3 regions of the Cupriavidus sp. H18C1 genome follow, and region 1 is predicted to be linked to each of the others. Evidence: predicted binding sites of a transcription regulator. Region 1 holds the regulator's gene; each other region holds the start of a gene.

What was found. Region 1 encodes FNR, which switches genes on or off when oxygen is low (the NO sensors DNR and NnrR bind a similar motif). Its sites were predicted from a motif close to TTGATNNNNATCAA; they were not measured.
Region 2: OJJOAM_RS13005 (universal stress protein) is a predicted target of FNR. The motif match lies at 5,558-5,571, and genes of this name have one in related genera.
Region 3: OJJOAM_RS23235 (universal stress protein) is a predicted target of FNR. The motif match lies at 6,095-6,108, and genes of this name have one in related genera.

Annotation. Positions count from the first base shown of each region.
Region 1 covers NZ_CP186008.1:3,419,523-3,426,989, reverse strand. Annotated here, with positions in the region: gene scpB (SMC-Scp complex subunit ScpB) at 1-63, opposite strand, end outside; partial or broken gene OJJOAM_RS15710 (sulfite exporter TauE/SafE family protein) at 652-1,465, opposite strand; gene fnr (fumarate/nitrate reduction transcriptional regulator Fnr) at 1,648-2,295, shown strand; gene OJJOAM_RS15700 (hypothetical protein) at 2,447-2,716, opposite strand; partial or broken gene OJJOAM_RS15695 (lipoprotein transmembrane) at 2,873-3,052, opposite strand; gene ccoG (cytochrome c oxidase accessory protein CcoG) at 3,065-4,516, opposite strand; partial or broken gene ccoP (cytochrome-c oxidase, cbb3-type subunit III) at 4,569-5,568, opposite strand; gene OJJOAM_RS15680 (cbb3-type cytochrome oxidase subunit 3) at 5,573-5,788, opposite strand; gene ccoO (cytochrome-c oxidase, cbb3-type subunit II) at 5,791-6,561, opposite strand; gene ccoN (cytochrome-c oxidase, cbb3-type subunit I) at 6,581-7,467, opposite strand, start outside.
Region 2 covers NZ_CP186008.1:2,791,897-2,799,363, forward strand. Annotated here, with positions in the region: gene OJJOAM_RS12985 (PhoH family protein) at 1-307, opposite strand, end outside; partial or broken gene miaB (tRNA (N6-isopentenyl adenosine(37)-C2)-methylthiotransferase MiaB) at 459-1,776, opposite strand; partial or broken gene OJJOAM_RS12995 (DEAD/DEAH box helicase) at 2,248-3,859, shown strand; partial or broken gene OJJOAM_RS13000 (serine/threonine protein kinase) at 3,891-4,923, shown strand; gene OJJOAM_RS13005 (universal stress protein) at 5,012-5,449, opposite strand; gene OJJOAM_RS13010 (hypothetical protein) at 5,776-6,033, opposite strand; gene OJJOAM_RS13015 (helix-turn-helix transcriptional regulator) at 6,450-7,406, shown strand.
Region 3 covers NZ_CP186009.1:1,623,348-1,630,814, forward strand. Annotated here, with positions in the region: gene OJJOAM_RS23200 (universal stress protein) at 1-701, shown strand, start outside; gene OJJOAM_RS23205 (GNAT family N-acetyltransferase) at 747-1,826, opposite strand; partial or broken gene OJJOAM_RS23210 (acetate--CoA ligase family protein) at 1,915-2,166, opposite strand; gene OJJOAM_RS23215 (acetate--CoA ligase family protein) at 2,219-3,472, opposite strand; partial or broken gene OJJOAM_RS23220 (universal stress protein) at 3,518-3,975, opposite strand; gene OJJOAM_RS23225 (zinc-dependent alcohol dehydrogenase family protein) at 4,077-5,066, opposite strand; partial or broken gene OJJOAM_RS23230 (PHA/PHB synthase family protein) at 5,087-5,957, opposite strand; gene OJJOAM_RS23235 (universal stress protein) at 6,164-7,003, shown strand; partial or broken gene OJJOAM_RS23240 (MBL fold metallo-hydrolase RNA specificity domain-containing protein) at 7,077-7,467, shown strand, end outside.

The DNA of each region.
Region 1 (7,467 bases):
CAGCGGCTCCTGCGCGCAGATCAGCGCCGTCTCGAGGACGATTTTCGCCTCTTGGGTATTCATGTTGTGGTGTGCGGCCTGTCTTTGCATCTGCGTCCGTGACACCCGGACGCGCTGGAGATTGGTCGATTCAGCAGCGCGCGTTCCGCTTCAGGGACGCCTGCCGCCATTCATCGCGCCGCCGACCGGGATGCTTGCCGCATCGGGTCCGCGCGCTTCTCATCGGTGCATCGATTGCCGGTCCGGTCCGGCAGAAGATCGTCCGCCCGTCTCCCGATATCGGTCGGCGGAAGGACCAGCGCGTCGCGCCGTCTCCCCTGTTGCGGCCGACACGCCCGGGCGGTCGTGACCGTCCGGATTGCGAGACAACTTGGTCATGGCCTGGCGTGCAGCCTGTCGGGCCCCTCGCTGCCACGCCGCTGGCCGGTATTCTTGGCCGATGTCGACACCGGATGTTCTAGCCGGACAGTGCGGGGAGGGGAGATGGGTATGGAAACCCATGAGTGCCGTGACAGACGCCTGGAACAAGCGCGACCGGGCGACCACGACACCTGCGCGAAAGCGGCCCGGTCGCCGTGGCTTCCCGCGATTGTATGGCATTCCCGCGCCGGCCTGCAACCGCGGGCTTGGGCGGCGGGCGCCGGCCCGCCCTCACAGGGTCAGGCAGAAGCCGTGCGCGGCCAGCGTTTCGGGCAGCATCGCGGCCCGCGCGAGACCGGCCGCGCCGAACAGCGCCACCGCCGCGCCGACCCCGCGGCGGACCCACGCGCGGCGGGCCAGCACACGCAGCCCGGCCGACAGGCTCGACAGCATCAACAGATTGGGCAGCGTACCGAGGCCGAAGGCCAGCATCACCAGCGCGCCAGACGGAGCGCTGCCGGCCAGCAAGGCCAGCGCGAGCGCGGCGTAGACCATGCCGCAGGGAACCAGCCCCCCACGCGAGTCCGGCGGCATAGCGGCGCAGCAGACGCCGGCTGGTGCCATGCGGAACCGCTCCCGCGCCCTGCCGCGCGATGGTCCTTCCGCCCCAACGCGCCCAGGCTGCCGCCAGACGCCGCGCCACGGCGTTCACACCCGGCGCCTTCCCCACCAGTTGCGCGCCGCCCAGCGTCCATAATCCGGCAAGCAGCAGACTGGCACTGCCGGCCGCGAACAGCGCGCGCTGCACGGGCAGATACTGCGCCTTCCACGCGGTCGCGCCCACCGCGCCGAGCAAGGCGCCGAGCATTGCGTACGCACTCAGGCGGCCGGCATGCAGCACCAGCAGTTCGCGGACCCAGGCCGCGCGGCTGCGGTACAACGACACCGGCGCGGCCCGCCTCGCGTCGTCGCCTTCGAGCACCGGCGCGGCCTGCCGCGCGTCGTCGCCTTCGAGCACCAGTGCGATGCCGCCGCACATCGCCGCACAGTGGACGCCGCCCAACAGTGCCAGCAGAAACACGCTCGCCAGTACGCCGATCGCCATCTCACGCTCCCCTCGACGGGATGCCGCACGGTAGAATGCCCGCACGCTTGACGCCCATCGCGATGCCGATGCCAACTCCCTCCTTTCGCGCGGATTCCAATTGCTGAACGCCATCCCCCCTGAACGACCAATCGACCCGCTGCTCCACCTGCTCGCTGGGGCAGCTGTGCCTGCCGATCGGCATGTCGGCGCAGGACGTCGAAAAGATGGACACGCTGGTGCAGGAACGCGTGCGCGTGCGCAAGGGCGAATCGCTCTATCGCCTCGGCGATCCGCTCGACGCGGTCTATGCGATCCGCTTCGGCACGCTGAAGACGCACGTAACGATGGAAGACGGCCGCGCGCAGATCACGGGCTTTCACCTGCCCGGCGAAGTGGTCGGCTTCGATGGGCTGACCGAGATGCGGCATGCGTCGGACGCGACCGCGCTCGAAGACACCGAGGTCTGCGTGGTGCGCTACAACGAGATCCAGACGCTGTCGGCCTCGCTGCCGTCGCTGCAACACCAGTTCATGCGGCTGATGAGCCGGGAGATCACGCAGGACCAGATGATGCTGATCACGCTGGGCTCGATGCGCGCCGAGGAGCGGCTGGCGGGCTTTCTGATCAGCCTGTCCGAGCGCCTGTCGGCGCGCGGCTATTCGCCGTCCGAGTTCGTGCTGCGCATGAGCCGCGAGGAAATCGGCAGCTATCTGGGCCTGAAGCTCGAGACCGTCAGCCGCCTGTTCTCGCGCTTCGCCGAAGCCGGACTGATCCAGATCCGCCAGCGCCACGTCAAGCTGGTCGACATGGACGGCATCCGCCAGCTGCTGGGAAAGACGGCCTGCTGAAGCCCGCGCGGCGATGGCGCTGGCGGTCGCCATTGCCGCCATTGCCCGCTTTGCCCCCGTTGCCAGCTTTGCCCCCGTTGCCAGGTTCGCCCCCGTTGCCAGCTTCGCCCCCATTGCGCGCTTCGCGCGCATCGCCCGCTTCGCCATCGCCCTACTCCAGTTCGTCCGCGGCCGACATCGGCGACGACATCGGCGCCAGGATCGACGCCGGCAGCATGCACAGCGTCAGCGCGCTGGACAGCGCGCACACCGCCCACGCGACGCCGAAGCCGATCGTGTAGATCGCACCGTGCGACAGCTCGAGCGGCCGTCCGAAGACGCGCAACTCGCTCGGATCGATCAGCGAGAACACCAGCACGAACGCCACGGCCGCGCCGACGAAGGCGGGCCACAGCACCCACATCAGCCAGCGCGCCTTCATGGCCGCGCCACCGCGTGGGAATTCACTGCGTCGCGCGCGTGCCGCGTGGCGACCGTCGGTGCAGCCGCCGTTGCAGCCTCCGTTGCAGCCGCCGTTGCAGCCGCGGTTGCAGGCCCCAGTGCAGCCGCCATCGCTTCCGCCGACGTCACCGCCCCCCGCCGACGTCGCCGCCTGCCGGATCACCAGCCCCTGACGCACCACGCCGTCGACGATGGGTCGATCCGCATGGTGCATCGCGACCCAGATCGTCACCGCGCAGCCCATCATCGCCATCGCCGGGCCGCTGATTAGCAGCCACGGCCACGGTTCCTTCCACCACGGTTTGCATTGGGACATGTCGATGCCTCGTCAAGGTTGGTCCGGAACGATGAAACGGGTGGACTGCCGCACCTGCACGCTGCCGTTGCCCGTGCCCGTGTCCGTGCCCGTGCCGGCCTCGGCCCGGGCACCGTTGACCACGATGTCGACCACATGGGTGCCCGGCGCCGCCTGCTCCAGCGGCACGCGCAGCCGCAGCGGCAGCAGCCGGTTGGAGGTCGGCGCCAGATGGCCGGCACCGCGCTCGTATTCGACCGACAGCCCCGGCAAGCCAGGACTGTCCGCCGTGATGGCGACGTCCAACTCGCCTTCGGTGGTGTTGATCAGCTGCAGCCGGTAGACGTTTTCGATCCAGCGCCCTTCGACTTCGCGCGCCAGCGCCTGCCGGTCGCGGATGATGTCCACCTTCAGCGGCGTGCGCACCGCCACCGACCAGACGAAGCCGCCGACCAGCGCCAGCCACAGCACCGCATACAGCACGATGCGCGGGCGGATCATGCGGCGGCGCGCATTGGCCGCCGACAGCGCGCGCCGCATCGCATTTTCGGACGTATAGCGGATCAGCCCGCGCGGATAGCGCATCTTGTCCATGACCTGATTGCACGCATCGATGCACGCGCCGCAGCCGATGCACTCGTACTGCAGCCCGTCGCGGATATCGATGCCGGTCGGGCAGACCTGCACGCAGATGCTGCAGTCCACGCAGTCGCCGATGCCCAGCGCGCGCGGGTCGGCCTTGCGCGAGCGCGAGCCGCGCGGCTCGCCGCGCTGCGCGTCGTAGGTCACCACGTAGGTGTCCTTGTCGACCATCACGCTCTGGAACCGCGCATAGGGGCACATGTACTTGCAGACCTGCTCGCGCATGAAGCCCGCATTGCCCCAGGTGGCGAACGCGTAGAAGCCGATCCAGAAGGTCTCCCACGGCCCGGTCGACAGGCCCAGCACCGCCCTGCCCAGCGCATCGATCGGCGAGAAGTAGCCGACGAAGGTGAAGCCCGTCCACAGCGCGATCGCGATCCACAGCAGATGCTTGGTGGCCTTGACGCGCAGCTTGCGCGCGCTCCAGCGCTCGCCGTCGAGCCGGATGCGCGCGATGCGGTCGCCCTCGACCTTGCGCTCGATCCACAGGAAGATTTCGGTGTAGACCGTTTGCGGACAGGCATAGCCGCAGAACAGCCGCCCGGCGATCGCGGTGAACAGGAACAGCGACAGCGCCGAAATCACCAGCAGCACGGCCAGGTAGATCACGTCCTGCGGCCACAGCACCAGGCCGAACAGATAGAACTTGCGCGCGCCCAGATCGAACAGCACCGCCTGGCGGCCGTTCCATTGCAGCCACGGCGTGCCGTAGAACACCAGCTGCGTGGCCAGCACCATCGCGACGCGCCAGCTGGCGAACGCGCCCGTGACGGCGCGCGGATAGATCTTGCGCCGGACCTCGTACAGCGAGGCCTCGGTCGAGTCGATGCCGGGCGCGTTCATGGCTGCCTCCGCGGATCGCGCGCACGAAACCGGTTGCCGCAAGCGGTGTCCATCACTGCCCCGCGGCCGGCATCGCGCCGCTGTCGCCCGACAAGCCCCACACATACGCGGTCAGCATGCGGATGCGCTCCGGCGTCAGGATGTCCTCGTGCGCGGGCATCCGGTTGTCGTGGCCCTGCAGGATCGCCTTGACGATGTTCGCCTCGGCGCTGCCGTGCAGCCACACCTTGTCGGTCAGGTTGGGCGCGCCCAGCGCCTGGTTGCCCTTGCCCGTGCCGCCGTGGCAGGCGACGCAGGTCGTCTTGAAGACCGGCTCGCCGCGAGCCGCGCGGATCGGGTTGAAGGCGAGCCCCGACAGCGAACGCACGTATTGCGCGACATCGCCCGCGGCCTTCTCGTCGATGACGGCGGCGAACGACGGCATCACGCCATGCCGGCCCTTGGCGATGCTCTGCATGATGGTGGCCGGGTCGCCGCCATGGAGCCAGTCGCGGTCGGTCAGGTCGGGAAAGCCGCGGCTGCCGCGCGCGTCCGACCCATGGCACTGCGCGCAGTAGTTCAGGAACAGCCGCTGGCCGATCTCGCGCGCCTCGGGATCGGCGGCCACCTGCTCGATCTTCAGGTCCATGTACTTGCCGTACACCGCCTGCTGGCCACGCAGCGCGGCCTTGCCGCTGCGCCGCCAGCTCGCCCTGGCTGGTGAAGCCCAGCATCCCGCGATACGCGCCGAGGCCGGGATACAGCACCAGATAGCCGAGCGCGAACACGCAGCTCAGCAGGAACATCCACATCCACCAGCGCGGCAGCGGGTTGTTCAGCTCGCGCAGATCGCCGTCCCACACGTGGCCGGTGTCCTGCGCCGCCGCGCCGGTGTCGGCGCCGGTGTCGGCGCCGCCCGCCGTGCCGGCCGCGCCCGAAGTGGCAGCGCCCGAGGCAGCCGCGTCCTTGGCCACGCGCGTCTGCGAGAACAGCAGCCAGACGCACCAGACGATGCCGCCCAGCGCGATCGCGCCGATGTAGTAGCCCCAGAAATCCGAAATAAAGTCGCTCATGGCATCAATGTCCCTGCTCGATGGCGTGCGCACGCGCGGCGTCGCGCGGCACGTCGCTGCGTTCGCCCATGGCTTCGCCGCCGGCCTCGTCGGGCAGCGCGAACGGCAGCCAGGCGGCTTCGCGATTGGCGTGGCGCCGCCCGCCGGACCACGCCCAGCAGACGATGCCGATAAAGACGACGAGGAAGATCAGCGTGGAAAACGCGGTCAAGGTCGCCATGGTCATTGGCTCCCGCTGCGCGCGCCCGCTTCCGTGGCGGGGTCCGCGGTGCCGACCGCGCTACGGTTCGCGCTACGGTCCGCGCTACGGTCCGCGCTAAGGCCCGCGCTACGGTCAGCGCTGCCGTCTACGCCGGCGACCTCGATGCCGAGGGTGCGGCGATTGGTGCCGAGGCCCTGCAGATACGCTACCAGCGCATCCTCTTCGGTCCGGCCCTTCAGCGCGTCGGGCGCCGCCTCGATGTCTTGCTCGCTGTACGGCACACCGAGCGTGCGCAGCGTCCGCATGCGCTGGCGGATGTCGTCGGTCGGCAGCGCCGTCTTCGCCAGCCACGGATAGGAAGGCATCACCGACTCGGGCACGACATCGCGTGGATTGCGCAGGTGGATGCGCTGCCAGTCGTCCGAGTAGCGGCCGCCCACGCGCGCCAGGTCCGGGCCGGTACGCTTGGAGCCCCACAGGAACGGATGGTCGTAGACCGACTCGCCGGCGGTCGAGTAAGGGCCGTAGCGCTCGACCTCGGCCTGCAGCGTGCGCACCTGCTGCGAATGGCAGCCGACGCAGCCCTCGCGGATATAGATGTCGCGCCCCATCAGCCGCAGCGGCGAGTAAGGGACGATGCCCGGATCGGGCTGGGTGGTCGAATGCTGGAAGAACAGCGGCAGGATCTGCACGAAGCCGGCGATGCTGACCACCACGATGGTGCAGACGATCAGCCAGCCGATGTTCTTCTCCAGCGTCTCGTGCGAAAAGAAGCGTCGTTGTTGGGACATGATGGAATCCGGATGGCGTTCAGGCGGCGGGAGCGGTGGCGGCGCTGGCAACGGCGGTGCCGGCGGAGGCCGCAACGGCGGTCCCGACGGTGGCCCCCGCCGGAATCACGGGATCGAAGGCGCGGCGGCCCGCGATGGTCCGCGCGACGTTCCACGCCATCACCAGCATGCCGGCAAGGAAGCACAGGCCGCCCAGCAGACGGATCAGGTAGAACGGATATTTGGCCTTGACCGCTTCGACGAAGGCGTAGGTCAGCGTGCCGTCGGGCTGCGTGGCGCGCCACATGAGCCCCTCCATCACGCCGGCGATCCACATCGAGGCGATATAGAGCACCACGCCGATGGTCGCGATCCAGAAGTGCCATTCGATCAGGCGCGTGCTATACATCCGTTGCTGGCCGAACAGGCGCGGCACCAGGTAGTACAGCGAGCCGATCGTGATCATCGCGACCCAGCCCAGCGCGCCCGAATGCACGTGGCCGATGGTCCAGTCGGTGTAGTGCGACAGCGCGTTGACCGTCTTGATCGACATCATCGACCCCTCGAAGGTCGCCATGCCGTAGAAGGACAGCGCCACCACCAGGAACTTCAGGATCGGATCGGTGCGCAGCTTGTGCCAGGCGCCCGACATCGTCATGATCCCGTTGATCATGCCGCCCCACGACGGCGCCAGCAGGATCAGCGAGAACACCATGCCGAGCGACTGCGCCCAGTCGGGCAGCGCGGTGTACTGCAGATGGTGCGGGCCGGCCCACATATAGGTGAAGTTGAGCGCCCAGAAATGGACGATCGACAGCCGGTACGAATAGATCGGGCGCTCGGCCTGCTTCGGAATGAAGTAGTACATCATGCCGAGGAAGCTGGTGGTCAGGAAGAAGCCGACCGCGTTATGGCCGTACCACCACT
Region 2 (7,467 bases), 630 kb from region 1:
CGCCGGCGTCGTTCTCCACCCCGGGCGGGCCCGCGACATGCGCGGCATACTGGCGCGTCTCGATCAGGCCCAGCTGAACGTCGTCGATCGACAGCGGGGTGCGGGCCTGGTTGTAGAAGCGCTCCAGCGCGGCGGCGGCCTCGCTGGCATTGGCGCCGCGCACCGTCATCTTGTGGCCGCGCCGCTGGATCGTGACGTCCAGCGCCTGTTCGACCTGGCGCAGGTTTTCGTCCAGCGGCCCGCACAGGTTCTGCAGGCGGGCGTTGTCGTCCTTGGGCGCCACGAATTCTGCGGAAGGAATTTTCATCGGGAGAGCGCTCCGTTCTTGTTCGTCGTTGGCCGGGCGATGGCCAGCTGCGGGCCGCGATCCTCGGCGGACTCGCGGCCCGGCGATCGTGCCTGCGATCGCCCCACTACCGGCACTCCTGGCACTACTGGCACTCCTGGCACTCCTGGCACTACTGGCGCACGACGATCTCGCCGCGCAGCGAATGCGGGAAGGCCTCGGTGATGGTCACCTCGACCATCTGGCCGATCAGCCGGTCGCGGCTGGCCTGCGGCACGCCGGGCAGCGCGAAGTTGACCACGCGGTTGTTCTCGGTGCGGCCGTGCAGCTCGTTCGGATCCTTGCGCGCCGGGCCCTCGACCAGGATCCGCTGCACCGTGCCGACCATGCCGCGGCTGATGCGCTGCACGTTCTCCTCGATGGTCGCCTGCAGCCGTTGCAGCCGGCGCAGCTTGACCTCGTGCGGCGTGTCGTCGTGCAGGTTGGCCGCGGGGGTGCCGGGCCGCGGGCTGAAGATGAACGAGAACGAGGTGTCGTAGCCGATCTCCTCGACCATCGCCATCAGCTTGTCGAAATCGGCATCGGTCTCGCCAGGAAAACCGACGATGAAGTCCGACGACATCGACATGGTCGGCCGGATCGCGCGCAGCTTGCGGATGATGCTCTTGTATTCGAGCACGCTGTAGCCGCGCTTCATCGCCATCAGGATGCGGTCCGAGGCGTGCTGCACCGGCAGGTGCAGGTGGTCGACCAGCTTGGGCACGCGCGCATAGGCGTCGATCAGGCGCGCGGTGAATTCCTTCGGATGGCTGGTGGTATAGCGGATCCGCTCGATGCCCGGAATCTCGGCCACATATTCGATCAGCAGCGCAAAGTCGGCGATCTCGCTGGTGTCGCCCATCCGGCCGCGGTACGCGTTGACGTTCTGCCCCAGCAGCGTGACCTCGCGCACGCCCTGGTCGGCCAGGCCCGCGATCTCGGCCAGCACGTCGTCGAACGGGCGCGAGACTTCCTCGCCGCGGGTATAGGGCACCACGCAGTAGCTGCAGTACTTCGAGCAGCCTTCCATGATCGACACGAAGGCGCTCGGGCCCTCGACGCGCGCGGGCGGCAGATGGTCGAACTTCTCGATCTCGGGGGAAGGAGATATCGACCTGCGAATGGCCGCTCTGGCGGCGGCGCGCGATCATCTCGGGCAGCCGGTGCAGCGTCTGCGGGCCGAACACCACGTCGACATACGGCGCGCGCGACACGATGGCCGCGCCTTCCTGGCTGGCCACGCAGCCGCCGACGCCGATCACCAGGTCGGGTTTGGCGGCCTTCAGCGCCTTCATCCGTCCCAGTTCGGAGAACACCTTTTCCTGCGCCTTCTCGCGTACCGAGCAGGTGTTGAACAGGATCACGTCGGCGTCTTCGGGGTTGTCGGTCTTCTCCAGGCCCTGGCTGGCGTGCAGTACGTCGACCATCTTGTCGGAGTCGTACTCGTTCATCTGGCAGCCGTAGGTCTTGACGAAGACCTTTTTCGTGGGCGCGGCAGGGGCGGCGGCGGGCTGGGCCGGGGCGGCCTGGGTGTCTTGGGGACGTGGATTCATGGTGCCGATCTCAGTGGTTGACCTGGGGGCATCGGATGCTTCAGGGGGGCGTTACATGGCCTGCCGCGCGGCCCGCCGCGGGGGCCGGCGCCAGGCGGGTGGACAGGCGGACAGGCAGGCGGGGGACAGGGCAGGCGGGACAGCCCGCTATTCTACCCGCTCGGCACATGGGGCGTCCGGTGCGAATGCGCCGGGGCTGATACACTACGGGCCTTCCGAACCTGGAAGCGGAGGCAGTCGTTCCGCTTCCCCGGCGCCCTTCGCCCCGCCCATGCAGGCGGTGACGGCGGCAGCCGGCCAGTCGCCACTATCCATGCCGGCCCCGACGATTGGCGCATCCGTGCGCAAGGGGCGGCCGAAACGAATTCCATGTCTTTTTCCGAACTAGGCTTGTCTGACAAGCTTGTACGCGCCGTGGCGGAGCAGGGCTATACCACGCCCACGCCGATCCAGGCGCAAGCCATTCCCGCGATCCTGAAGGGCGGCGACCTGCTCGCCGGCGCCCAGACCGGTACCGGCAAGACCGCCGGTTTCACGCTGCCGATGCTGCAGCTGCTGTCTCGGGCCGAGCCGCCGGCGCGCGGCGAACGGCCCCGCATCCGCGCGCTGGTGCTGACGCCGACGCGCGAACTGGCCGCGCAGGTCGAAGAGAGCGTGCGCAACTACGGCAAGTACCTGCGCCTGCGTTCGATGGTGATGTTCGGCGGCGTCGGCATCCATCCGCAGATCGACCAGCTCAAGCGCGGCGTCGATATCGTGGTGGCCACGCCCGGCCGTCTGCTGGACCACGTGGGCCAGCGCACCATCGATCTGTCGCATGTCGAGATGCTGGTGCTGGACGAGGCCGACCGCATGCTGGACATGGGCTTCATCCATGACATCCGCAAGATCCTGAACGTGCTGCCGCCGAAGCGGCAGAACCTGCTGTTCTCCGCGACGTTCTCCGACGAGATCCGCGCGCTGGCGGACCGCCTGCTCGACAATCCGGCCTCGATCGAGGGTCGCGCGCCGCAACACCACGGCCGAGACCGTGGCGCAGCGCGTCTACGCGGTCGATCGCGAGCGCAAGCGCGAACTGCTGGCGCATCTGGTGCGCGAGCACGACTGGCACCAGGTGCTGGTCTTCACCCGCACCAAGCACGGCGCCAACCGGCTCGCCGAGCAGCTGAGCAAGGAAGGCCTGTCGGCGCTGGCGATCCACGGCAACAAGAGCCAGTCGGCGCGCACGCGCGCGCTGTCCGAGTTCAAGGCCGGCACGCTGCGGCTGCTGGTGGCGACCGACATCGCCGCGCGCGGCATCGATATCGACCAGCTGCCCCATGTGGTCAACTTCGATCTGCCCAACGTCCCCGAAGACTATGTGCACCGGATCGGCCGTACCGGCCGCGCCGGCGCCGAGGGCGAGGCGGTGTCCCTTGTCTGCGTCGACGAGCACGGCCTGCTGCGCGACATCGAACGCCTGATCAAGCGCCAGCTCGAGCAGATCGTGCTGCCGGGCTTCGAACCGGATCCGACCATCGCCCCCGAGCCGATCCAGAAGGGCCGCCAGGCGCGCGGCCAGAATGGCGGCGGCGGACGGGGACGTCCGCAGGGGAATGGCGCGGGCAATGGTGGCGGCAATGGTGGTGGCAATGGCGGCGCCCGGCCCGCCGCCGGCGCGCCTTCGGGCGAACGTCGCGCGGACGCCCGGCCGCCGCGCCAGCCGCGTCCCGCCCGTCAGCCGCAGGAGGCCGGCGGCGCGCCCCAACGCAATGGCAAGCCGAGCGGCCAGGCCGGCGGTCGGCCCAACGGCCAGCCCAACGGTCAGCCACATGGCCAACCGCATGGCCAGCCCAAGGGCGGTGCCCGCCCGGCCGGCAACGGCGAACGTTCGCAGTCGGCGCCGCGCACGGCTTCCGAGTCGAACGGCCCTTCGCGCAACCGCCGGCCCGGCCCGCAGGCCGCGCTGCTCGGCGGACAGCGCTCGCGGCAGGGGTCGTGACGCGCGCGGTGTCCTAAGCTAGCGCTTAGCCATGGTGACGTCGCCCGATCCCGCCGCCTCGCCGGACATTCCGTTCGCGGGGCTGACACCCGACCTGATCCTCGATGCGCTCGAGGCGGCCGGCTTCATGCCGGACGGCCGGCTGCTGGCGCTGAACAGCTACGAGAATCGGGTCTGGCAGGTGGGGGGTCGAGGACGGCGCGCCGATGGTGATGAAGTTCTACCGGCCGGGGCGCTGGAGCGATGCCGCCATCCTCGAGGAACATGCCTTCGTGCGGCAGCTTGCCGAGGCCGAGATCCCGGCCGTGCCGCCGCTCGCTTGCGGCGGCGGCACGCTGCTGTCGCACGGCGGCTTCCGCTTTGCCGTGTTCCCGCGCTGCGGCGGCCGCGAGCCCGAGCTCAACCGCGCCGATACGCTGACCTGGCTCGGCCGTTTCATCGGCCGCATCCACGCCGTCGGCGCGAGCCAGCCCTATGTGCACCGGCCCGCACTCGATGTCGAGACCTTCGGCGTGGCCGCGCGCGACTGGCTGCTGGCGCAGGACTGCATTCCGACGGATCTGCGGCCGGCCTGGCAGGCCGCCGCCGATCTCGCCATCGACGGCGTGCGGCACTGCTACGAACGCGCCGGCGACGTGGCGCTGCTGCGGCTGCATGGCGACTGCCATCGCGGCAATCTGCTGTGGATCGAAGCGGATCAGGCCCGCGGCGGCAACGCGGGCCCGCATTTCGTCGATTTCGACGACAGCCGGACCGGCCCGGCGGTACAGGATCTGTGGATGCTGCTGGAGGGCGATCGCGCCTCGATGCAGAGCCAGCTGGCCGATATCGTGGCCGGCTACGAGGACTTCGCCGAATTCTCGACACGCGAGCTGCATCTGGTCGAAGCCTTGCGCACGCTGCGTCTGCTGCACTACAGCGCCTGGCTGGCGAGCCGCTGGAACGATCCCGCCTTTCCGGCCGCGTTTCCGTGGTTCGGCACGGCGCGCTACTGGCAGGACCGCATCCTTGAATTGCGCGAGCAGATCGCGCTGATGGACGAGCCGCCGCTGTGGTCGAGCTGAACGGCTGACCGGGCGGCCGTCCCGGGCGCCGCGGCAGCGCCCGGTCTTACTGCCACTTCTACCAGTTGAATGGCCCCGCGTCGGGCTGTCAGGCCTTGTCCGGCGCCTTCACCAGGATCACCGGGCACGACGCGTGCGCCACCACGCGGCCCGCGACCGAGCCGAGCACCGCATCGAAGAACGAACCGCGGCCATGGGTGCCGATCACGATCGCATCGGCGTTCACCGATTTGGCCAGCGCCACGATCCGGTCCGGCGGAAAGCCGCTCAGCGCATGCTTTTCCACGCGCAACTGCGCGGCGCCCAGGATGTCGCACACCGAGCGCATCGCCTTGTCGCTCTCTTCACGATGCCAGTCGTCGATCGCGTCCTTGCTGACGAAGGCACGCACCTGTCCGGTGACCTCCGGGGCGACGTGCACCACGTGCACGGTCCGTTCGCCCTGCAGCAGCTTCCCTTCGGCGATAAAGCGGGCGGCGGCGTCGCTGAAGGCGGAGCCGTCAGTGGCGAGCACGATATGGGTCATGGCGAGGGTTCTCCTATCACGGGCCTTGCAGGCGTTGTCGACGGCCAGGCGGTTCGGCGGTGCCTTGCCTGGCTGAATTCATGATGGCAGCTAGGCGGCGATCTCGCCATGATTCCGGTCAAAAACTCGGCACTTGGTCCGCGGCCATGACTGCCTCGGCACTTATTGCGACAGCAGCAGCCCCGTAAAGGTGACCAGCCACCCACTGGCCAGGCAGGCGCCGATCCACGCGGCGACGATCAGCGCATTGTCTCGAAGGCTCATCGCTTGCTCCTTCTTTCCTTCCTTCTTCCTTCCTTCCTTCATTCCTTCCTTCATCCCGTCCTTCATTCGCCGATCGGCGCCGGATAGTCGGCACGGGTGCGTGCGCCCTCGCTGAAGACGTCGTGCGTGCGGGCGCCCTCCGTGTAGGCGTCGAAGGCGCGCGCGCCGTCGGCGAAGCGGTCCACCGCGCGGAACGTGTAGCCATAGTCGTCGCCCGCGTGCGACCCGCGCACCGGGGCGGCGAACACGCTGTTCAGCGACAGCAGCGCGGTACCGGCGATGGCAGCGCTAAGAACGAGGCGGGCGGTCGTGATCTTCATGATTTTCTCCAGTTGTTGAATTTTGAGAATCGTTTTGCTCGGGGATGTCGTCAGCCGATGGGAGAAGAATAGGCTCACATCCCGGAGGCCACGTGACGTTGCCTCGTATCAGTTATTCAAAGTTTTTAACAATGCGCATGCTTGTGCCGACCCCGCGGGGGGCGCTGCCCACTCCGCGTGCCGGCGCGCATCGCATAGGCTGTTGCTCGCACTTTCGATTCGGAGGGCCGAAGTGCGTGCCGGGAACCGTCGTTCCGTGTCCATTTCCTTCATTTCCGGACGCTCCGCTTGATAGGCTTCGCTCTCCCCACGCAAGACCAACCTTTCATTGCGCTTTATGGCCCACCAGTTCGATTCGCAACTCGACGTTTCCATTCTTTCCGTCCTGCTTGACGACGGCGGCCCCCCGGCGCTGGATGAGCACCCAGGACGTGGCACGCGGCCTGGCCGCCCTGGAGGTGGCCGAGCCGCCCGCCGAGGTGCTGCAACAGCGGCTGGTGCTGCTGGTCGCCGACGGCTCGGCCGAGTGCCGCGCGGAAGGGCGCGGCCTGATGTGGCGCCGCGCCGAATGTGCCGGCAAGGTGCTCGCCAACGCCGATACCTGGCTCAGCGACGAAGAGGCGCTGGCCCTGCAGGTGCTGAAGCGGTTCGCCGGCCGCCAGATCACTTCCGTGATGGCGACCCTGCTGCGGCCGTTGTTCGATGCCGCCGAGTCGCAACTGCGGCGGCGCGGCCGCGAAGGCTGCGCCGGCCGGATCGCCTGGCATCGCAAGCTGTCGGTGGTCGAGCGCAGTTCGCCGCTGGTGCCGCCGCGGCTGCGCGAGACAGTGCTGCTGCCGGTGCTGACCGCGGTATTCGAGGAGCGCAACCTGGAGGTCGTCTATCGGCCGCGCTTCGAGCCCGAGCGCAAGCGCGTGCTGATGCCGCTCGGCGTGGTCGAGAAGGCCGGCATGGTCTACCTGGTGGGGCTGGAAGACGAGGACCCGGCGCCCCAATGCCTGCGGCTGGACCGGGTCCATGCGGCGCACGCGCTGAAGGAGCGCTTCATCTACCCGGACCATTTCTCGCTGGCCGACTATGTGGAGGAGGCGGCCGAATTCGGGCTGCACGCGGACGGCAATATCAAGCTGGCGATCCGCTTCGCCAAGGGCTGCGGCGATATCGTGCGGGATGCGCCGATCTCGCCCGACCAGACCGAGGAGATCGGCCCGGACGGTTCGCTGGTGGTGCGCTGCACGGTGGAGTTGGCGGACTGGCTGGTGCGCTGGCTGCGCTCCTTCGGGCCCCAGGCCGAGGTGCTGGAGCCGGTCTCGCTGCGCCGCGCGCTGGCGCACGAGGTCAAGACGATGGCGCGGGCTTACTGCCGGAACTGAGGCAGGAACTGAGGCAGGAACTGAGGGGCGGCGCTGGGGGCGAGCGAGAGGCGGGCCTCGG
Region 3 (7,467 bases), on a different replicon from region 1:
TGGAGCCGTTCCGCTCGGTCGGCGAAGAGGCTCGCCGCTATGCCGAGGCGGCGCAGCAGACTCTGCGCCAGCGCGCGCAGATGGCGTCCGAACAGTTCACCCGTGTGCTGGCGGAGGCGGCGCCAGGTGTCACCCACTCGCACCGCTTGGTCGAGGAAGAGGCCGGATGGGCGCTGGCGACTACGGGACGGGTGGCGGACATCGTCGTCGTGCGCCAGCCGCTGTGGCCGGCCTCGACGCCGCCATTGGCCTCCGAACCGGCCGAATATGCGCTGCTGAATGCCGGGCGGCCATTGCTCGTCGTGCCGGAAGGGGTGCGATCGTGCCCGGCCATCCACGTGATGATTGCCTGGGATGGCGGGCGCGAGGCTGCGCGGGCGGTCGCCGACGCCATGCCGTTCCTCAGGCGCGCCGACCGTGTGACGGCGGTCGCGATGACGACGCCGGAGCGGCAGGAAGAAGGCGCCCCGCTGGAGGACCTGCTAGTCTACCTGCGCCGCCACGGCGTGGACGCAAGCGGCATCAACGAGCCAGATACGCCGCAGCCGGGTCCCGCCTTGCTGGCGGTGGCGACGACGCTGAGCGCGGACCTGATCGTCGCCGGCGGCTATGGTCACTCGCGCATGCGCGAACTGATGATGGGCGGGGCGACTCGCAGTCTGATCCGGGCTTCCCGTGTGCTGGTGCTGCTGTCGCATTGAGCGGCGAGCGGCGAGCGGCGCGAGGTCTGGCGCGCCGCCGCATCGTCAGTCCAGATCCAGCCGCAGGTGCCAACCGTTTGCCGCGGGAGCGGCACGTGCGACGGTGAAACCGCATGCGGTGGCCAGGGCCAGCATGGCGGCGTTGTCGGGCAACGTCGTGCCGACCAGGCAGGCAAGCTCGCGCGTCCGGGCATAGGCAATGGTCTTTTTCAGCAGCAAGGTGCCCAGCCCACGATGCTGCAGGTCCGAGCGCACGGCGATGGCGAATTCCGCGCTCCAACCATCCGGATCGGCCGCCAATCTGACTTCGCCAATGATCTGTCCTTCGTCGACAGCCGGCATGCCCGCGCTGTTGTCACGCCCGTGGGCAGCATCGGGCGGCAGTACCGCGACGAATGTCATGTCGCGCGCATAGTCCAATTGGGTCCACCGCAGGAAGTGAGTCGGATCGGCAGGGCGATGGACGGCGCAGAAAAATCGCCGGTGTGCATCGATCTCGCTCAGCGCATCGACAAAGGCGGCATAGCGCACGGCGTCGTCCGGTCGAATCGGGCGCAGCAACAACGTGTGACCGTTCCAGTCGACGGTCTGCACCAGCTCTGTGGGGTAGGGCAGGATGGACAACCGATCGGTCGGTCGTCCGCTTGCACGGCGTATGCCGACGCGGGCGTCCAGCGCCAGAACGCCGCATTGGTCTGCGATCAGAGGATTGATATCGAGCTCGACCACCTCGGCCAACTCGCACGCCAGGCGAGCGATACGCATCAATACGTGCAGGATCGCGCCGCGATCGGCCGCCGGCACCCCCGCGTAGGCGCCGAGCAAGCGCGCTACTCTGGTGCTGTCGACCATCTGGGTGGCCAACGCCTCGTTCAGAGGCGGCAGACCGATGGAGCGGTCGCCGAAGCGCTCCACCGCGGTGCCGCCCTGGCCGAACAGCACCACGGGGCCGAAAACGGGATCGGTGGCAATGCCGACGATCAACTCTCGTGCACCCGCGCGGCCGGCCATACGCTGGACCGTGAATCCGTCGAGGCGCGCGCCGGGATGGGTGGCACCGATGCGCTCGAGCATCCGTGTCGCAACGGCGCGCACTTCTTGGGACGACGCCAGATCCAGTGCCACGCCGCCGACCGACGATTTGTGAGTCAGGTCTGGGGGAGCGTATCTTCAGCGCAACCGGGAAGCCGATGCGCGATGCCACCTCGGCGGCGTCGACGGGGTCGCGCGCGACCTCGGTTTCGACCACCGGTATGCCGTAGGCCTTCAGCAGGCGCTTGGATCGCGCCTCGTCCAGCATCGTCGTCCCTTCGCGCAAGGCGGCCTCGATCACGGCCCGCGCGGCGTTGTTGTCGACGCATTCCGTGTCGTCCGCCTCGGCGGCGCTCGGCACATGCAGCAGCATGTGTTGATTGCGCTGGAACTCCACCAGCTGCAGAAAGCCGCGAATCGCCTGCTCGGGCATGGCGTAAGCCGGGATGCCGGCTCGCTGGCAGAGCAGCCGCGCGTCGCGCGCATCATCGCCACCGAGCCAGCACGCGAGGAACGGGTGCGCTGCGCTGGCCGCGCCGTCGATGATGGTCTGCGCCACGGCGCGGGTGGGCACCAGTGCGGTCGGTGCATGGATCGTGAGCACGGCGTCGACGTCGCTGGCATGCGAGACGACGGCCAGTGCATTCGCATACCGGCCAGCGTCGGCGTCGCCAACGATGTCGACGGGGGTTGCCGCGTGACCATCCCGCCGGCAGGCATCGGTCCAGCGCTGCAATGGTGTCGACACCGAGGGTCGCCAGGGTGCCACCGCTCAGCACCAGGGCGTCGGTCGCCAGCACGCCTGCGCCACCGCCGTTGGTGACGATACAGAGGCGCTCGCCCGCCAGCGGACTCCCCCGAGCCAGCGTCTCAACGGCGTCGAACAGCTGCTCGGTGGAGGTGACGCGCAGCAAGCCTGCGCGCCGGATGACGGCATCCCACACATCGTCTGCGCCGGCCAACGCGCCGGTATGCGAGGCGGCGGCACGCGCGCCGTCGGGGACGCGCCCTGCCTTGACGATCACCACCGGCTTGCTTCTGGCTGCGGCGCGGGCCGCGCTGAGGAACTTGCGGCCGTCGCGAACGGCCTCCACATAGAGAAGGATGGCGCGCGTGGAGGCATCCGTCGCCAAATAGTCCAGCACGTCGGCGACATCGATATCCGTACTGTCGCCGAGCGAGACAAAGTGCGAAAAGCCGATGTCGCGCGAGCGAGACCAGTCCAGCACCGCGGTGGCAAGCGCGCCGGACTGCGTGGCGAAGGCAAGCGGCCCGCTCTTGAGCGGGCCTGTGGCGAAGCTGGCGTGCAGGCCGACCCGCGGCACCATCAGGCCGACGCAGTTCGGCCCCAGCACGCGCAGCAGGTAAGGCCGGCTGGCGTCGAGGATGGCTTGCCGCCATGCGGCCCGCCGGCCGCCCTCAGCGGGGGGGCCCGCCGTCACCACTACCACCGCGCGCGTACCGATCCGGCCCAATTCTTCGACCAGTTTCGGGACCGACTCTGCCGGCGTGCAAATGACGCCCAGTTCTGGCGCCTGTGGCAGCGCGGCGACGTTGCGGTAGCAGGGCCGTCCTGCCAGCGTGTCGTACTTGGGATTGACCGGAAACACGGGCCGGGCGAATCCACTCTCCATCAGGTTGGCGAGGATCGCGGCGCCGATGCTGCCGGGCCGGCGCGATGCCCCGATCACGGCGATCGACTCGGGCCGGAACAGATGCTCCAGATTGCGCGTGCTCATTGCCGCGGGCGCCGGGGAAGGTGCGTAGAGTCGGGCCGCATCGGCTCAGTCCTCCTTCTCGCTGCGGATCATAAGTACAGGCTTGTTGGTCTGCCGAATCACGCGCCTTCGGCGACGCTCCCCATCACGAGTCGGCGCACACCGCGTCGGCCGTGCGTACCGAGAACGATCAGATCCGTGTTCCTCGCATCGGCTTCCGCGACGATGGTATCCGCGATCTTGCCGGGCGACACCGGCCGCTCGATCAGCTTCAGCTGGTGTTCGATGCCGGCCTGCGACAGACGCTGCCCGGCCTCGTTCAGCGCCTGTTGCCCGTTGGCGAGGATTGCCTTCATCAGCAAGTCGGGGTTGTAGTAGCCCGTATCGAAGTAGACGTCGACATTCTCGGCAATGAACAGCGCCTCGACTTCGGCTCCGCACGCCTTTGCCAGCGTGATGGCCTGGCTCAGGGCGAGGTCGGACGAACTGCTGCCGTCCACCGCCAGGACGATCTTCCTGTACATGATTGCACTCCTCCGTAGGTGGGCTGGCGCCCGGGATCGCGATGTCTGGAGCTTAGCCGTTCAATGGCGAACGCCGTTGACCTTGATCAACTTTGCGTCGATCACGGTCCGATCTTGAGCACCGCCGCGCCGGCAAGGCGGCCGGCGCGCAAGTCCGACAGCGCCCGGTTGGCATCGGCCAGCGCGTACGGCGTGACCTGGATGCGCAGGGGCACTTCGTTGGCAATGCGCATCATCGCGTGGCCGTCCGCGCGGGTCAGATTTGCCACAGAAACCAGGCGGCGCTCCTGCCAGAGCAGGCTGTACGGAAAACCCGGGATGTCAGACATATGGATCCCACCGCAGACGACTGTTCCCCCTTTGTGTACGGCGGCGAGCGCCAGCGGCACCAGCTCCCCGACCGGAGCGAAGATCAGAGCGGCATCAAGCGCCACCGGCGCGACCTCATTGCTGCCGCCAGTCCACAAGGCGCCGCTTGCCCGTGCCAGCGCCTGGGCGGCGGTGTCGCCCGGACGCGTGAAGGCATAGATCTCCGTGCCTCGCGCGAGGGCTATTTGGGCGACCAGATTCGCGGCTGCGCCGAAGCCATAGATGCCGATTCTTCGCGCAGGGCCAGCCATATTGAGGGTGCGTAGCCCGATCAGGCCCGCGCACAAAAGCGGGGCGGCCTGCAGATCGTCGTAAGCCTGCGGAATCGGAAAGCAATACGCCGCATCGGCCACGGCGTACTCGGCGTAGCCGCCGTCGCGGAGATAGCCCGTGAACTGCGGGGCATCGCACAGATTTTCCTGGTGATTGAGGCAGTAGGCGCACCGCATGCAGGTGCGCCCAAGCCAGGGAACGCCGATCCTGTCGCCGGGGCGGAGACCAGTCACATCGGGGCCACAGACGTCGACGCGGCCGACGATCTCATGGCCAGGAATCAAGGCGGGCTTCGGTAGCGGCAACTCGCCATCGACGATATGCAGATCGGTCCGGCAGACGCCGCAGGCGGATACCGCGATCCGGACCTCGCCAGGGCCGGGCTCGGGAATGGGCACTTCGCGCGATTCCAGCTCGGGCGAACGGCCATCGAAGACCATGGCATGCATGGTGGTTGGAGCCGGGGAGGTCATGGCTGATGGACGTAGGTGCCCGGCGCATCGGCGAGCGCACCTGGGGGAGGGGTCACGGGGGGCTTGGCGACCGGTCGATTTCGCTTCGAGCCACTGCTGCCAGCATGGCCACCAGGAGCCATCGGCACGCTGCGCGCCGTCGAAAAACGCCATATCGATGTCCGCCAGGGCGATCGGGTCCCCGTCGACACAGTACGCGCCGCGCGCCAGCTCGTTCGACAGATAAAGTCGATGCAGGCACTCGGAGTGAAGTCGGTATGGCAATCGCGTGGTATCGCGATTCCACGAAACAAGATCGTTGGCGCGCAACCGCTTGCCAAGCATGTACTCGTTGAGCACGCGAGAAGCCGCGCGATCGCGCGTGCCGAGCAGCTGGAATGCCGCGCCGAGCTGCCAGCCGTCGAGATATCCCTGGCTCCACATCAAGGCCTCGAGAACCGCCATCGCGCTGTGGTCGATGAACAGCCCCAACTCTCCGGGTTCGGAAAAATCAACCTGCGCGGCAAGAAGGGTGGCAGTGCGCAGCCGTTCGCCGTCGCCATCGCGCGCAAGTTGCGCGGCAGCGATGGCGAGCAGGGTCCCGCCAAGGCAATAGCCGACGCCGTGAACACCGGCGCCTGCGCATCGGGCGCGGGCGACGTCCAGTGCCTGCAGCAGGCCTTGCTTCAGATACTCGTTCATACCCGTATCGCGCGCCTCCGGGCCGGGATTGCGCCAGGACACGATGAACACCGTATGTCCCCGTGCCACAAGGTACCGGACCAGCGAGTCGTGCAGCTGTAGGTCAAGGATGTAGTACTTCATGATCCAGGACGGCACGATCAGGATGGGCGCGGTCCAGACCTGCGCGGTGCTCGCGGAGTACTGTTGCGCTCATGGCAAGGCATTACGGCGCCGGTCCGTTTCAATATCGACTGTAGGAGCGGGGGGCGATATCGCCTTGACCTGTGTCAATGGAAGAGCCGATCTGCCCGTGTTTCGTGCTAGGGAGCGCGCGCAATCCCTTGACGTGCATCAATACGAGTGGCGGTCCCTTCCGTACAGTGAAGGCATGTAACGTCAGGAGAATCGCCATGCCTTACAGCAACATCATGGTCCACCTGGACGCCGGCCGGCGTGCGATGCATCGACTGGAGCTGGCCGCAGGCCTTGCCAGGGATCACGGTGCCAGGCTGATCGGTCTGTATGCAGGCTTCATGCCGGATCCGGCCTGGTTCTATTTGATGGAGGGCGCCGGAATCGTGCTGGAAGCCGATCGCAGGCGCAGGCAGGAAATCAGAGAGGTGGTGCGGCGCCAGTTCGAGGCGTGCATGCACGCTTTTGGACTGGAGCGTGCGCAATGGCGGGTCGTGGAAGGGGTGCTGCCGTCTGCAGTAGTGCGCGAAACGCGCGAGGCCGACTTGATTGTCGCAGGTCAGTACGATTCGGAGGACCCGGGCAGCTATGTAGCACCGCAGTTCGTCGAGTCGCTCGTGCTGGAGTCTGGGCGCCCCGTGCTTGTCGTTCCTTACGCGGGGACGTTCGAGACGGTCGGGCGCAGAGCGGTGCTGGCATGGAACGGCAGCGGGCAATCGGCTCGTGCCCTGCACGACGCCGTGCCATTGCTGGCCGGGGGTGCCGTGACGGTGATCAGTGTCGAGGAAGAACTCAGACCACCGCACGCGGACGCCAGCCCGGTCGAACAGGCCCTGACAGCGCTGGGCGACCATGGCATTCAGGCGCGCGCCGAGTCTGCCCTTTGTGACGACGATATGGCGGTGGCAGAATTCCTGCTGTCGCGAACGGCGGACTGCGGAGCCGACATGATCGTGATGGGCGCATATGGGCGCGGCAGACTGCGCGAGATGGTGCTCGGTGGCGTCACGCGGACCATGCTGGCGGCGATGACCGTACCGGTGCTGATGTCCCACTGACCGGCAATGAGCATCTGCACGCAGATCGATTGCAACCCGCTTCTCAGAGGGGCGGGCACAGAGGATTCAGGACATGCGTTTGCAATTCTTGGGAGCGACGGATACGGTCACCGGGTCGCGATTCGTACTCGATACAGGACGGTCGCGCGTGATGGTCGATTGCGGATTGTTTCAAGGCTACAAGGCGCTGCGTCTGCGTAACTGGGACCGGTTGCCGGTGGAGCCGTCGAGCCTCGACGCCGTTGTACTGACGCACGCGCATCTGGACCACAGCGGCTACGTGCCGCTACTGGTCAAGAACGGCTTTCGGGGGGCGCGTCTACTGCACCGCTGGGACGGCGCAATTGTGCGGCATCCTGTGGCCGGACAGTGCACATCTGGCCGAGGAGGACGCCGCTTATGCAAATCGCAAGCACTTCTCGCGGCACCAACCGGCGTTGCCGTTGTATCAGACAGCCGATGTC